DNA from 3 places in the Virgibacillus sp. Bac330 genome. Region 3 is predicted to be linked to each of the others. Evidence: riboswitches for the same ligand, from Rfam matches in the RefSeq annotation. Region 3 holds a riboswitch; each other region holds the start of a gene.
The links. Region 3 has a riboswitch for S-adenosylmethionine ahead of D9780_RS13700 (methionine biosynthesis PLP-dependent protein). Riboswitches for the same ligand answer to the same signal wherever they lie in the genome.
Positions count from the first base shown of each region.

Region 1: another riboswitch for S-adenosylmethionine. It lies ahead of D9780_RS10815 (methionine ABC transporter ATP-binding protein); the one in region 3 lies ahead of D9780_RS13700 (methionine biosynthesis PLP-dependent protein).
Region 2: another riboswitch for S-adenosylmethionine. It lies ahead of D9780_RS18355 (methionine ABC transporter ATP-binding protein); the one in region 3 lies ahead of D9780_RS13700 (methionine biosynthesis PLP-dependent protein).

Region 1 is NZ_CP033048.1:2,315,455-2,319,711, forward strand. It holds gene D9780_RS10805 (MetQ/NlpA family ABC transporter substrate-binding protein) at 1-761, opposite strand, end outside; gene D9780_RS10810 (methionine ABC transporter permease) at 843-1,511, opposite strand; gene D9780_RS10815 (methionine ABC transporter ATP-binding protein) at 1,501-2,532, opposite strand; SAM riboswitch class I at 2,633-2,747, opposite strand; gene D9780_RS10820 (thioredoxin family protein) at 2,816-3,130, opposite strand; gene D9780_RS10825 (toprim domain-containing protein) at 3,153-3,509, opposite strand; gene gcvH (glycine cleavage system protein GcvH) at 4,155-4,257, opposite strand, start outside.
Region 2 is NZ_CP033048.1:3,950,820-3,955,076, forward strand. It holds gene serS (serine--tRNA ligase) at 255-1,529, shown strand; SAM riboswitch class I at 1,751-1,857, shown strand; SAM riboswitch class I at 1,993-2,096, shown strand; gene D9780_RS18355 (methionine ABC transporter ATP-binding protein) at 2,343-3,374, shown strand; gene D9780_RS18360 (methionine ABC transporter permease) at 3,364-4,014, shown strand; gene D9780_RS18365 (MetQ/NlpA family ABC transporter substrate-binding protein) at 4,123-4,257, shown strand, end outside.
Region 3 is NZ_CP033048.1:2,961,174-2,965,430, reverse strand. It holds gene D9780_RS13705 (homocysteine S-methyltransferase family protein) at 1-921, opposite strand, end outside; SAM riboswitch class I at 1,152-1,252, opposite strand; gene D9780_RS13700 (methionine biosynthesis PLP-dependent protein) at 1,486-2,586, opposite strand; SAM riboswitch class I at 2,682-2,783, opposite strand; gene D9780_RS13690 (manganese catalase family protein) at 3,878-4,257, opposite strand, start outside.

The sequences.
Region 1 (4,257 bases), 650 kb from region 3:
TCTTCTGATTGTAAGATCTCAGCTAATTTATTTAATGCTTCATCGTCTTTATCCTCTTTCTTCACTGCCAACACATTCACATAAGTAGATTCATCGCCTTCAATAAATAAACCGTCTTCTTCTGGCTTTAGACCAGCATCAATAGCATAGTTCGTATTAATAGCTACAAGGGCATCCTCTTCCCTTTCATAGTATTCTGGAAGGACAGCAGCCTCATATTCAGGTAAAAAAGTCAAGTTTTTTGGGTTTTCTACTATATCATCAACAGTAGCACGTGCTTTGTCTACATCTTCATCTATTTTAATAAGTCCTTGTTCTTCAAACAAAGTTAAAATTCGCCCGTGATCTGGCACGGAGTTACTCATAATAACTTCCGTTCCTTCTGGAATATCCTCCACACTAGATATGCCTTTGGAATATACACCCATCGGTTCAATATGAATACCAGCAATATAATCTAAATCGTAACCTGTATCATCAATTGTTTGCTCAAGAAAGGGGATGTGTTGATAATAGTTAGCATCAATTTCTCCATTCGCAAGATCATCATTCGGTAATACATAGTCTTGGTATTCACTAATTTCCAGTGTGATCCCTTCTTCTTCTAAAATCGGCTTTGCTTCTGCTAATATTTCTGCGTGTGGTACACTTGAAGCCCCGACGGTTATTTTATTATCATCTTTTTCTTCTCCCCCACCACAAGCAGTTAATAAACCACCTAAAGCAGTAAGGATTAAAATGGAGAGAATATATTTTTTCATGTTGACACACTCCTCTTTCAAAGTTTCTATTTGCATACACTTGTCAAAATTACACTTCATTATAATAATTATTAATTTCCTTTATCTTTTATCTAATTTGCGTGTAATATAATCACCAATAAATTGAAATAGAAATACAATGAGCACAATAATAACGGAACAAAGTAAAACAATATCAAAATCTCTACGTTGAAAGCCTGAGTAATATGCATAGCTCCCCAGGCCTCCTGACCCAATTGCTCCTGCCATTGCTGTATAACCTATTAGCGCAATGGCAGTAACGGTAAGTCCTGAAATTAAAGCTGGCATTGCTTCTGGTAACAATACTTTAAAAATAATTGTTCGGGTCTTGGCGCCCATTGCTTTAGCAGCCTCTATGACACCTTTATCTACTTCTCTTAAAGCAATTTCCACCAACCGTCCATAAAACGGCGCGGCTCCAATAATTAATGCCGGGAGCGCAGCGTTAGGGCCTCTTATCGTACCAACAAGAAAATCAGTAAATGGGAATAACAATAATATTAATATAATAAAAGGAATAGCACGGAATACATTTACAAATGTGGCCGTGATAAAGTTAACCCATTTATTTTCCCACAGTCCCCCTTTATTAGTGAGAAATAACAGTAACCCAAGTAAAATCCCCAAAATAAAGGTTCCAATTAAAGCAATAATCGTCATATAAAATGTTTCTTTCGTTGCTTCTACAATGTCTTCTACTTTAATAGTAGCAAATAAATCAGCGAACACCGCGGATCACCTCTAACTCTACGGAAGTCTTTTCTGTTACGTGTTGAATTGCTTTAGTAATTTCTAATTCTTCACCAGTCATTTGGATAAATAGCGTACCGTACGCACCGGCCTGCGTTCGCGTTATTTTCCCTTGTAAAATACTAATGTCAATGTTATACGCCTTTACAAGCTTACTAATTAAAGCGTCGTTCGTTGTTTCGCCTACAAAATGGAGACGAATTAACTTACCATTCTCAAATGCGCGAACTAAATGTTCAAACTCATTCTCGGCTTCTGCATCCCCCATTAGCTGTTGAACGAACTTTTTCGTAACATCTTTTTTGGGGTGTGCAAACACATCCAATACATTACCATGTTCTACCACTTTTCCATTTTCCATCACGGCTACCTGCTTACATATTTTTCGAATCACATGCATTTCATGTGTAATTAATATAATCGTTAAGCCTAGTTGCTGATTTATATCTACAAGCAAGTCCAAAATAGAATTCGTTGTTTCTGGATCTAATGCGGATGTTGCTTCATCACATAATAATACGGAAGGCTTGTTTGCTAATGCTCTCGCTATGCCAACCCGTTGTTTTTGCCCACCACTTAATTGCGAAGGGTAGGTCGCTTCCTTCCCGGATAAACCGACCAAATCAATGAGAGATTGAACACGTTGGTTCCGTTCTTCTTTTTCAACACCTGCTATTTCTAATGGGAAAGCTATATTTTCTTTTACAGTACGTGACCATAACAAATTAAAATGCTGGAATACCATGCCAATATCTTGTCTAGCTAACCGCAATTCATTCTTTTTTAATGCTGTTATTTCTTGATTACGAATAAAAATCTTACCACCTGTAGGTTCTTCTAAACGATTCAGTAATCGCACAAACGTACTTTTTCCTGCACCACTATAACCGATCACACCAAAGATATCTCCTTGTTTAATCGAAAGGGTTACATCGTCAACAGCCGTTGTTTCTGTCTTGTTTGCAGTAAAAACTTTACGCAAACCCTCTATCGATATCACACTTAGTCCTCCTTTTTGTCCCTTTACTATTATGCCCACATCAGCAATTAAAAACGCCTTTCTGCAAGAGAACAGAAAGACGTATACATGTCAAAATGTCCCCTCATCTACCAAGACATAAGCCTTGCAGGAATTAGCACCTTTCAAAATAAAACATTTATTTGAAGGTTGCCGCGGGTTCGTAGGGCCAGTCCCTCCACCGCTCAAGATAAGAGTTAATTATTATTTAATTGGAATAGAAATCATAATAACACGTTGCTTGCTATCTGTCAATGTAATTTTACTATCGAAATGAAAACAATTCTGGTCTATGCATGATCAAGTGTTGGTATATATTTGCTACATCACGAAATGCATACATTTTTTCAACGAGCTCTCCATCTTTCTTTATAAGCAAACAAGGAACACTTGCTATTTGATGCGTTTGCATAAATTCTGGATGTAGTGATGCATTCATTTCTAAAAATAGCTCTTGCTTTTGCATTTGTTCCATTTTAAGCAACATACTTTTAGCAAGATTACACGTTCCGCAAAGTGGTGTATAAATATAAAGAAAGTAATTGGATTGCTGTAGTTGCTCTTTTGTTACTTGTTGCAAACTATCACCTTTTTACTTTAAATTAAATCAGAAATATAGGATTAACCGCTATTCGTTTACTCACTAAAACTTGAGCTAGTACATTTTCAGGTGTCGTAGCTACTTCTCTGTATTCGCTACTTACATATACATGTTCTGCATGTGGCAATTCTCTTGCTAGTTGTTTACGAAGCTTGATGCCAGAAGGATCTTCGTCGACAAGAATAAAAACATCCTTATCATCTAAACCATATTCTTCCAACATGTGATCAAATCTCTCTACTCCAAGCGTTCCATTTGTGCAAACAATGGTGATCTCTTCGGCAATCACTTTATTCACTTGCTTCTTATCAGTCAATCCTTCTACAATCATAACCTTTTCTGATCCATTTGTAATCATCACACAGCACTCCTTGAAAAATCAAGCAACAAGCTTGCAATAAAATATATTTTATTTACTTTAGCTGTCTTTCAATAGTGCAAACCTAGCTGGGAATATATACTACTTACAAAAGGATAACTGCATAGCTAGGAGGCTTTTTGACTATTGAATGTATACATCATTTAGCAGGACGTCATCTCTGTACTATAATGCTTGTTTTCATATTACCTATAAGTTTACTCCTAGTTTATGTGGCAGACGGACAATTATTAACAATCTTATAAACAAAGTTGATTGCAAAGCATTGCAATCAGCTTTGTTCACACACTATAAGAAAGTATCAAGTTTTTCAGGTTTATAATATAAGAAGAACAAAGGCTCGGGGCGCCTGGTTAGCAACGTAGAGAGTGGAACGAATCAACGAAAGTTTTAGAAAGCATACTCCTGCAAGCCCGTCTTTAGTCGGCCTTCCTATTTCGCACGAATCAATGATGACTTAGCTTAGGGCAATGGTGTGAAGTTGCCTAGTTGCTGGCCACTGGAGCCGGACGTGGCTAAATAACTTAGTTAGTTTATCCACAGCTGCTAAAATTTATAATTTCCTAGACCAAAACAAAGGCTTTCGCCATAAGACTTTGGCGACAAGCCTAGTTTTTTTAATATTTATTCACTGATAATTTCTTCGTAAGCTTCCGCAGATAGTAAGTCATCCAATTCTGTTTCCTTCGTTGGTTCAACAACGACCATCCATGCCTTTTCGTATGGT
Region 2 (4,257 bases), 990 kb from region 3:
AGTATAAAAGTTTAAAGGTTTATAGTATAAGATAAACTACGCCTTTCGCCATAAGGACTTGGCGACAAGCCAAGTTTTTCTAAAAGTTATAGGTTAAAAATGGCTCGCATTGTTAAAACGTGTTTTAAACCTATAGAAGAAAGAGTTATAGTATAAAACGTTTAGCACTCTTTTGCCTAAGAAATTAGCGACAAGCTAATTTCTACTTAAATAAGGGATCCATTTTAATATTAATCATATAAGGAGGAACTCAAATGTTAGATATGAAATTTCTACGTCACCATTTCCAAGAAGTAAAACAAAAATTAGCGCATCGTGGTGAGGATTTGTCAGAATTAGATCATTTTGGCGAGTTAGATGAAAAGCGTCGTCAACTGATTTCCGAAACAGAGCAGTTAAAAGCGAAGCGAAATGAAGTATCGAAACAAATCTCTGTACTAAAACGAGAAAAGCAAGATGCTGAGCTTGCGATTAAAGAAATGCGAGAAGTAGGCGACCAAATTGCTGAGTTGGATAGTGAATTAAAGCAAATTAATGAACATTTAGAACAAATCATGTTGTCTATTCCTAATATTCCTCATGAAAGTGTACCAATTGGTGAAGATGAAGACGATAATGTCGAGGTGCGGAGTTGGGGAGAGAAGACGCCATTTTCCTATGAGCCAAAGCCTCACTGGGATGTAGCAACAGACTTAGACATCGTTGACTTTGAACGAGCTGGCAAAGTGACTGGGAGCAGGTTTGTCTTTTATAAAGGACTTGGTGCAAGATTAGAGCGTGCATTATGGAACCTTATGTTAGATTTCCATGTGGATGAACATGGCTATGAAGAAATGTTGCCACCGCAAATTGTGAATCGAACTAGTATGACTGGGACTGGGCAATTACCTAAATTTGCTGAAGACGCCTTTAAACTAGAAGAATGGGATTATTATTTAGCTCCGACTGCAGAAGTGCCAGTAACAAATTATTATCGTGATGATATTTTAAAGATAGATGATTTACCGAAAAAATTCGCTGCATTTAGTAGCTGTTTTCGTTCTGAAGCAGGGTCTGCTGGCAGAGATACAAGAGGTCTGATTCGTCAGCATCAATTTAATAAAGTCGAGCTTGTCCATTTTGTTAAACCGGAAGAGTCCTATGAGACATTGGAAGTGTTAACAAACCATGCAGAGAAAATATTACAGTTACTAGAGCTTCCTTATCGTGTGATGAGTATGTGTACCGGAGATTTAGGCTTTACAGCTGCTAAGAAGTACGATATAGAAGTATGGATTCCTAGTCAGCATACGTATCGGGAAATTTCTTCTTGCTCTAATTTTGAAGACTTCCAGGCTAGACGGGCTAATATTCGTTTTCGTAGAGAAGCAAAAGCAAAACCAGAATTTGTGCATACTTTAAACGGTTCTGGATTGGCTATTGGTCGAACTGTTGCAGCTATATTGGAAAATTATCAGCAAGAGGATGGGACGGTTGTAATTCCAAAAGCATTGCGTCCATATATGGGAGGAAAAGAGGTCATCAAATAAGTGAATGCAACCATTTACGTGTGAGCCAAATGGTAAAAAGAAGAGCAAAGTCGTATTCTTAGTTTATTGACGACGACTGGAGGAACGGTTCATGTCGACGAGTTTTATTGCAATAACGGCATGGCGATAGCCAATCTTTTCTAAAAAAACTGTTTGACATGTAAAGGAAACCATAGTATGATTTAACACAATATCTTGTTTAAAAATAAATATAATAATTCTTCTTATTCAGAGAGGTGGAGGGAATTGGCCCTTAGAAGCCTCGGCAGCGGACTCGTAAGTAGTACTGTGCTAAATCCAACAAGCAAACATGCTTGAAAAATAAGAAGTGGAAACCAATAGATTGGAATTCCCTTCTTATTTCGTATAAGGAGGGATTTCTTTTTACCCAATAGGAAAGGATAGAATTTTCAGTTTACAATTTAAGCAAAACGATGGTGTTACTGCAAAAAAAATAACATACTTCTTATCAAGAGAGGTGGAGGGACTGGCCCTTAGAAGCCTCGGCAGCGGACTCATATGAGTACTGTGCCAAATCCAGCAAACAAGTAGTTTGCAAGATAAGAAGAGGAAATGTATGAATAATACCTCTTCTTATGGAAGGGGTATTTTTTATACTAAAAATGAAGAGTTTTAAAGTATAAGAAAAACTACGCCTTTCGCCATGAAATTAGGAGACAAGCCAAGTTTTAATACAAAATGATTAGAACATCTTTATTAATTGTGGCAAAGCTAGATGTATGGCAATTGTTTCACATGGAACAATTGCCATACAAAGCGATTTTAAGTGAAAAAGAATGGGGGATTGGTTCGATGATTATATTTGATCAGGTAACGAAAATTTATGAAGGAAAAGGTCATTCTGTAAAAGCATTACAAAACGTGGATTTACAGGTGAAAAAAGGAGAAATATATGGCGTGATTGGATTTAGTGGTGCAGGAAAAAGCTCGCTCATTCGCTGTGTAAATGCTTTAGAACGCCCGTCATCTGGAAGAGTAATCGTGGATGGGAAAAATCTCTTACAATTAACTGCAAAAGAAGTACGTGAAGCAAAACGAAATATCGGTATGATTTTTCAACATTTTAATCTTTTACATTCAAAAACAGTGTTTACGAATGTAGCGATGCCCCTACTAGTGGCAAAACGCCCTAAAGAGGAAGTGAGAAAAAGAGTATTAGAGTTACTCGCTTTTGTCGGTTTAGAAGATAAAGCAAACAGTTACCCCGATCAGCTATCTGGAGGGCAAAAGCAACGTGTAGGGATAGCCCGTGCTTTAGTGACGAATCCGAAAGTGCTTTTATGTGATGAGGCAACATCTGCACTTGATCCAGAAACAACAAAAGCTATTCTTCAACTGTTAAAACAGGTAAATCAAGCATATGGAGTGACGATTTTAATGATTACGCATGAGATGAGTGCCATTCGAGAGATTTGTGATCAGGTTGCTGTTTTAGATCAAGGAAAAATAGTGGAGTCGGGCAGTGTATTTCAAGTATTTTCAAAACCAAAAACAGCGATTGCTGCTAAGTTTGTACGTTCTGTGATGAATGACCATATACCAGAGTCGATTTATGCTTTACTTCGTGAACAGCGAGAAGACCGGCATATATATCGCATTGTGTTTGTCGGTAATAGTGCAGGCGAGCCTTTATTATCACAAGTTGCTAAAACGTATACCGTAGATGTCAATATACTGTATGGCAGCATTACAGAATTACAGGGGATTCCTTTTGGCAATTTAATCGTTCAATTTTCAGGTGCGGAGAAGGAGATGAAACGTGCTTTGCTACATATTCATCAACAAAAGGTTACTGTAAAGGAAGTGTTAGCAGATGTTAGTTGATCAGGAACAACTCTTACAAGCTATATGGGAAACGGTCGTCATGGTTGGCGTATCATTGATTTTCTCCTTTTTTATCGGATTGGTATTAGGTGTGTTACTAGTTGTAACGAGAAAGGGGCACCTTTTGGAAAATCAAATTATTTTCACTATATTAAACGCAGGAATAAATATATTTCGTTCTATCCCCTTCATTATTTTAATGGTAGCCGTTATCCCATTCACAAGACTGATTGTTGGTACTTCGATTGGAACTGCCGCTGCCATTGTGCCAATGATATTATTTGCTGGTCCTTATATTGCTAGATTAATTGAAAACTCGTTACTAGAAGTTGATCAAGGGGTTATAGAAGCAGCACAAGCCATGGGAGCAACGCCATGGCAGATTATGACTCGTTTTCTTTTACCAGAAGCATTAAGTTCTTTATTATTAGGCATTACGATTGCAACGATTGGTTTAGTAGGAGCTTCTGCAATGGCTGGGGCAGTTGGTGGTGGAGGCCTTGGTGATTTAGCTATAACATATGGCTACCAGCGTTTTGATACGGTTGTGATGCTCCTTACTGTAGGGATCCTTATTATTATGGTACAAGGATTACAGTCCCTCGGAAATTACTTAGCCAGACGAGTGCGACGAAGATAATAAAATTGACTGGGAACGTGGTAGGATATGCTCAGAGGAATACGTAGTAAGCATGAAAACAGGTGGATGAGTAAAAAACACTTGAAAATATATACGAGGAGAGTTTTTATGAAAAGATTAGCCATTTTATTCTCTTTATTGATTACACTGATTAGTATTAGCGCTTGTTCTAGCAGTGAAGCTACTTCTACAGTAAAAGTTGGTATTAGCGGTTCTGATACGACGATTTGGGATTATGTAGCG
Region 3 (4,257 bases):
ACGTAACATTGCAGGCGATGCGCCACAGCATAGACCAATATAGTTCACACCGATGTCTTTTGCTTTTTTCGCCCAAGCTGCTAATTCGTAGCGGTTGTGGTAAAGTGGATCAAGTGCCGTTGGGAACGTCGTTTCTGTAGGTAAATGGCAACTGCAACCTCCATCCGGCAAATTGAAAAAGGTTGGGTGTGCCTCTGTTGTTCGATAAGGTATTGGTAATGCCCCAATATAACCTTTGACTGCCTCTCTTATTTTAGCTACAAAGGGCTGGATGGTATCAGGGCCACGGAAGCAATTCATTCCGACGACGAGCGCTCCTTTTTCAGATAGTAATTGGCAAGCTTCCTCCACGGTATACCCGTCCCTTAGAATGTTTTCGCCCATAAGACCAAAAGTGATGACGGCTGGGAGTTCTTGTTTCGTAATTTCTTCTAAAGCGATTAGAGCTTCTTCATAATAATAAAATGTTTCTCCGTTTACGAAATCAACACCTTCTTCTTTACACCATTGCACCATCTCGGCGAAAATACTCCTTACTTGCTCTTTGGAAGCTGGGTCATTCGGATCGAAAATATTCGTGTTAGAAATATTTCCAGCAACGAGTGCTTCTTCTACAGGATGTTCTTTGGCGACTTCTTTTGCTAGCTGAATGGCGTTCCTGTTTAACGGCTCGAGCAATTCTTCCTTACCAATGATTCGCATCTTCTCTCGGTTTCCGTTGTAAGTAAATGCGAGTACGACGTCTGAGCCTGCATTCATAAAATCGCGATAAGCTTGTTTCAGAGCTTGCGGATTATCTAATGCGACTTCTGGTACAAAAGAACCTGCTTGTAAATATCCTCTGCGCTCTAATTCAAATAAATAACCTTCCCCAACAATAACCGTACCTTCCTGTAATCTTTGTTGTAAGCTGCGTTTCATGTTAAACTCCTCCTTTTATTTTGAAAGCTTTGCTTCGTAAAAAATGTGGTACAAAGTATATAGCAAGAGCCACCACTTCGATATTTACTTCATGGTAAAATTACCTCCCCCTTTCATTAAAAAATCGTTTTTTTAGTTGCTTCACCTATGTGAGCTTCCATCGCGAATTATTGGAACATAAAAACCCCCTTCTTATGAATAAGAAGAGGATAGATTCCAAATGGCGACTCTTCTTATCTTCAAGCGTTACGCTTCTGGAATTAGCACAGTGCAAAAGATGCCTGTTGCTGAGGTATCAAAGGGCCAGTCCCTCCACCTCTCTGGATAAGATAAATCCTATAAAGTTGTGGAATAATAAAGATTTACAGTTGACGGTTAAAGAAACCATTAAATTGAAGTTTGTAAATTATTATTATTCTGAATGTAAGTTATACTATAAACGGAAAAAAATTCAATGTCAACCTATTTCGAAAAAATAGTTATGGTTAGCTTTGGGTGAGAGCTAGCACCCTATTTATTATGAATTAAATAAAACTTAGTTATAAAGCCCCGTCAAGCCCAAATTTAAAATGCCTGTAATGCGTTCTGCAAATCATGTTTTAAATCATTCACATGCTCTATTCCGACAGAAAAGCGTAATAAACAGTCATCAATGCCACGCTTAGTACGTTTATTAATGGGAATATCCGCATGTGTTTGTGTTGATGGATACGTGATAAAACTTTCCACACCACCTAGACTTTCAGCGAAGGTAATCAGTTGTAATTGCTGTAAAAAAGGATCTACACACTTGTTATCATGTAAACGAAAAGATAACATACCACCTTTGCCAGGATAAAGCACCTCTTTTACTGCTTGATGGTTGTTTAAAAAATGGGCTAACTCTTGGGCATTTGTTTCGTGCTTTTCCATACGCAAGGATAGCGTTTTTAATCCTCTAATTAACAACCAACTGTCAAATGGAGAGAGTACTGCCCCAGATGTATTATGCATTATAGCAAGTTGTTCACAGATCGGTTCATCGTCGGTAACTACTAAACCAGCTAATACGTCATTGTGCCCACCAATATACTTTGTTGCACTATGAATAACAATATCAGCGCCAAGTTCTAAAGGGCGTTGCAAATAGGGTGTAAGGAATGTGTTGTCAACAATAAGCAATAGATCATGTTTTTTAGTTAGATGAGCAATAGAGGTAATATCTATTTCCTGCATTAATGGATTTGTCGGTGTTTCAATAAATATTGCTTTTGTTTTATTCGTTATATTTGTTTCCGTTTCTTTGAAATTGGTAAAGGGATCATAACAGATGTTAAAATGGTATGCTCTTGTGTACTGTTCCAACAAACGATACGTCCCACCATAAATATCTTCTGAAGCAATGATTTCATCACCAGCTTGAAAAAGGGAAAGAACAAGCTGTATAGCTGCCATGCCTGAACTACAAGCAAAAGCTTGCTTACCAGATTCTAACTTCGCAACACCTTCTTCTAACAGGGATCGAGTTGGATTTTTCGTGCGACTGTAATCATACCCGGTTGACTGTCCAATGCCATCATGTTTGAATGCAGTTGATAAATAAATAGGTGGATTAACTGCTCCAGTACGAAGATCACTTCGGTTTCCTAGTTGCACCATGCTAGTTTCACGTGTTTGTTGTAACACTTTATCATCTCCTTAAAAATGGTTACAAGGAGAGGATGCAAAAAACCTCTCCTTGAAATAAGAAGAGGTTTCCTAATATGTTGAAAAGGATCTTCTTCTTATCTTCAAGCGCTATGCTTCTGGAATTGGCACAGTACCGCATGCGGTCTGTTGCCGAGGTATCAAAGGGCCAGTCCCTCCACCTCTCTGGATAAGAAAATTTTTATTAAATTTTAAAAGATTGAATTTTAGAATACAATGAAGTTCCATAAAAGTCAAGGGGATTTTGTCTCCACAATTTAAGGGTTCGGCTTCTTCCAACTGTGGTGAATCTTTTTTGTGCTCGAAACGTAGCCAGAATAATATAGTTTTTGCGGAAGGTTCTCATCGTGGTAATCATTCACCAAAAGATTATGAAAGATGTATAATTGGAGGAATGAACTTGCGTAGCCAATGTATTTGCTCGTAGAATAAAAATAAAAAGGTTATGCTCGTCGCAAATCCGCACGCCCCCGCGCTTGAAATCGCTCATGCTCGCATGAAATACGCTCGCTCCTGTCCGGAATGCGCTCATGCTCGTCGCAAATCCGCACGCCCCGCGTTGAAATCGCTCATGTTCGTCGCAATCTGCACGCCCCGCGCAGAAATCGCTCATGTTCGTCGTAATTCCGCTCTCTTCTGCGCTGAAATCGCTCATACTCGCATGAAATACGCTCGCTCCTGTCCGTAATGCGCTCATGTTCGTTGCAAATCCGCACGCCCCGCGCTTAAAATCGCTCATGTTCGTCGTAATCTCGCTCGCTCCGCGTTGAAATCGCTCCTGCTCGTCACAATCCGCTCTCTCCCGCGCAGAAATCGCTCATGTTCGTCACAATTACGCTCTCTCGCACTGAAATCCGCTCATGTTCGTCGTAATTCCGCACGCCCCGCGTTGAAATCGCTCATGTTCGTCGTAATTCCGCACGCTCCGCGCTTAAACTCGCTCATGCTCGTCGCAAATTCGCACGCCCCGCGCTTAAACTCGCTCATGCTCGTCGCAAATTCGCACGCCCCGCGCTTAAACTCGCTCATGCTCGTCGTAATTCCGCACGCCCCGCGCTTAAACTCGCTCATGCTCGTCGCAAATCCGCACGCCCCGCGCAGAAACCGCTCATGTTCGTCGTAATTCCGCACGCCCTGCGCTGAACTCGCTCATGCTCGTCGCAAATCCGCACGCCCCCCGTAGAAATCGCTCCTGCTCGCATGAAATAGATGTAAGTTCTACATAAATATTGTATGATGAACTCCGTAAACACTACGGAGTTCATCATACTTACATGTTTTCCATTAACCGTTTAGCAATTTTTTGATAATCATCTTTATCAATGCCAGGTGCAAATTGTTCAGGAAGATCTTCTAAATTAGGGATAGGGCCTCCTTTTGGTATTCCTTCCTTGACGATTAGCTTCTCTCCATTCTCTGGATTGTCTCCTTTCCAAATTTGTCGGATATCGTTATAATCTCCCACATCATTCCACGTGTATAAAACATTTGCTAACCCTTGTTCTTCAAATTTTCGAGCATGATCAAACTTCGTGTTCGATAAATCAGGGATTGGGATAAGCTTTTTAACGTCAACCCCTGTTGCGATTTCTAAGGCTTTCGCATAGGCTAGCACATGTGTACCTCCACGAACTAATAAGTAACCAATCA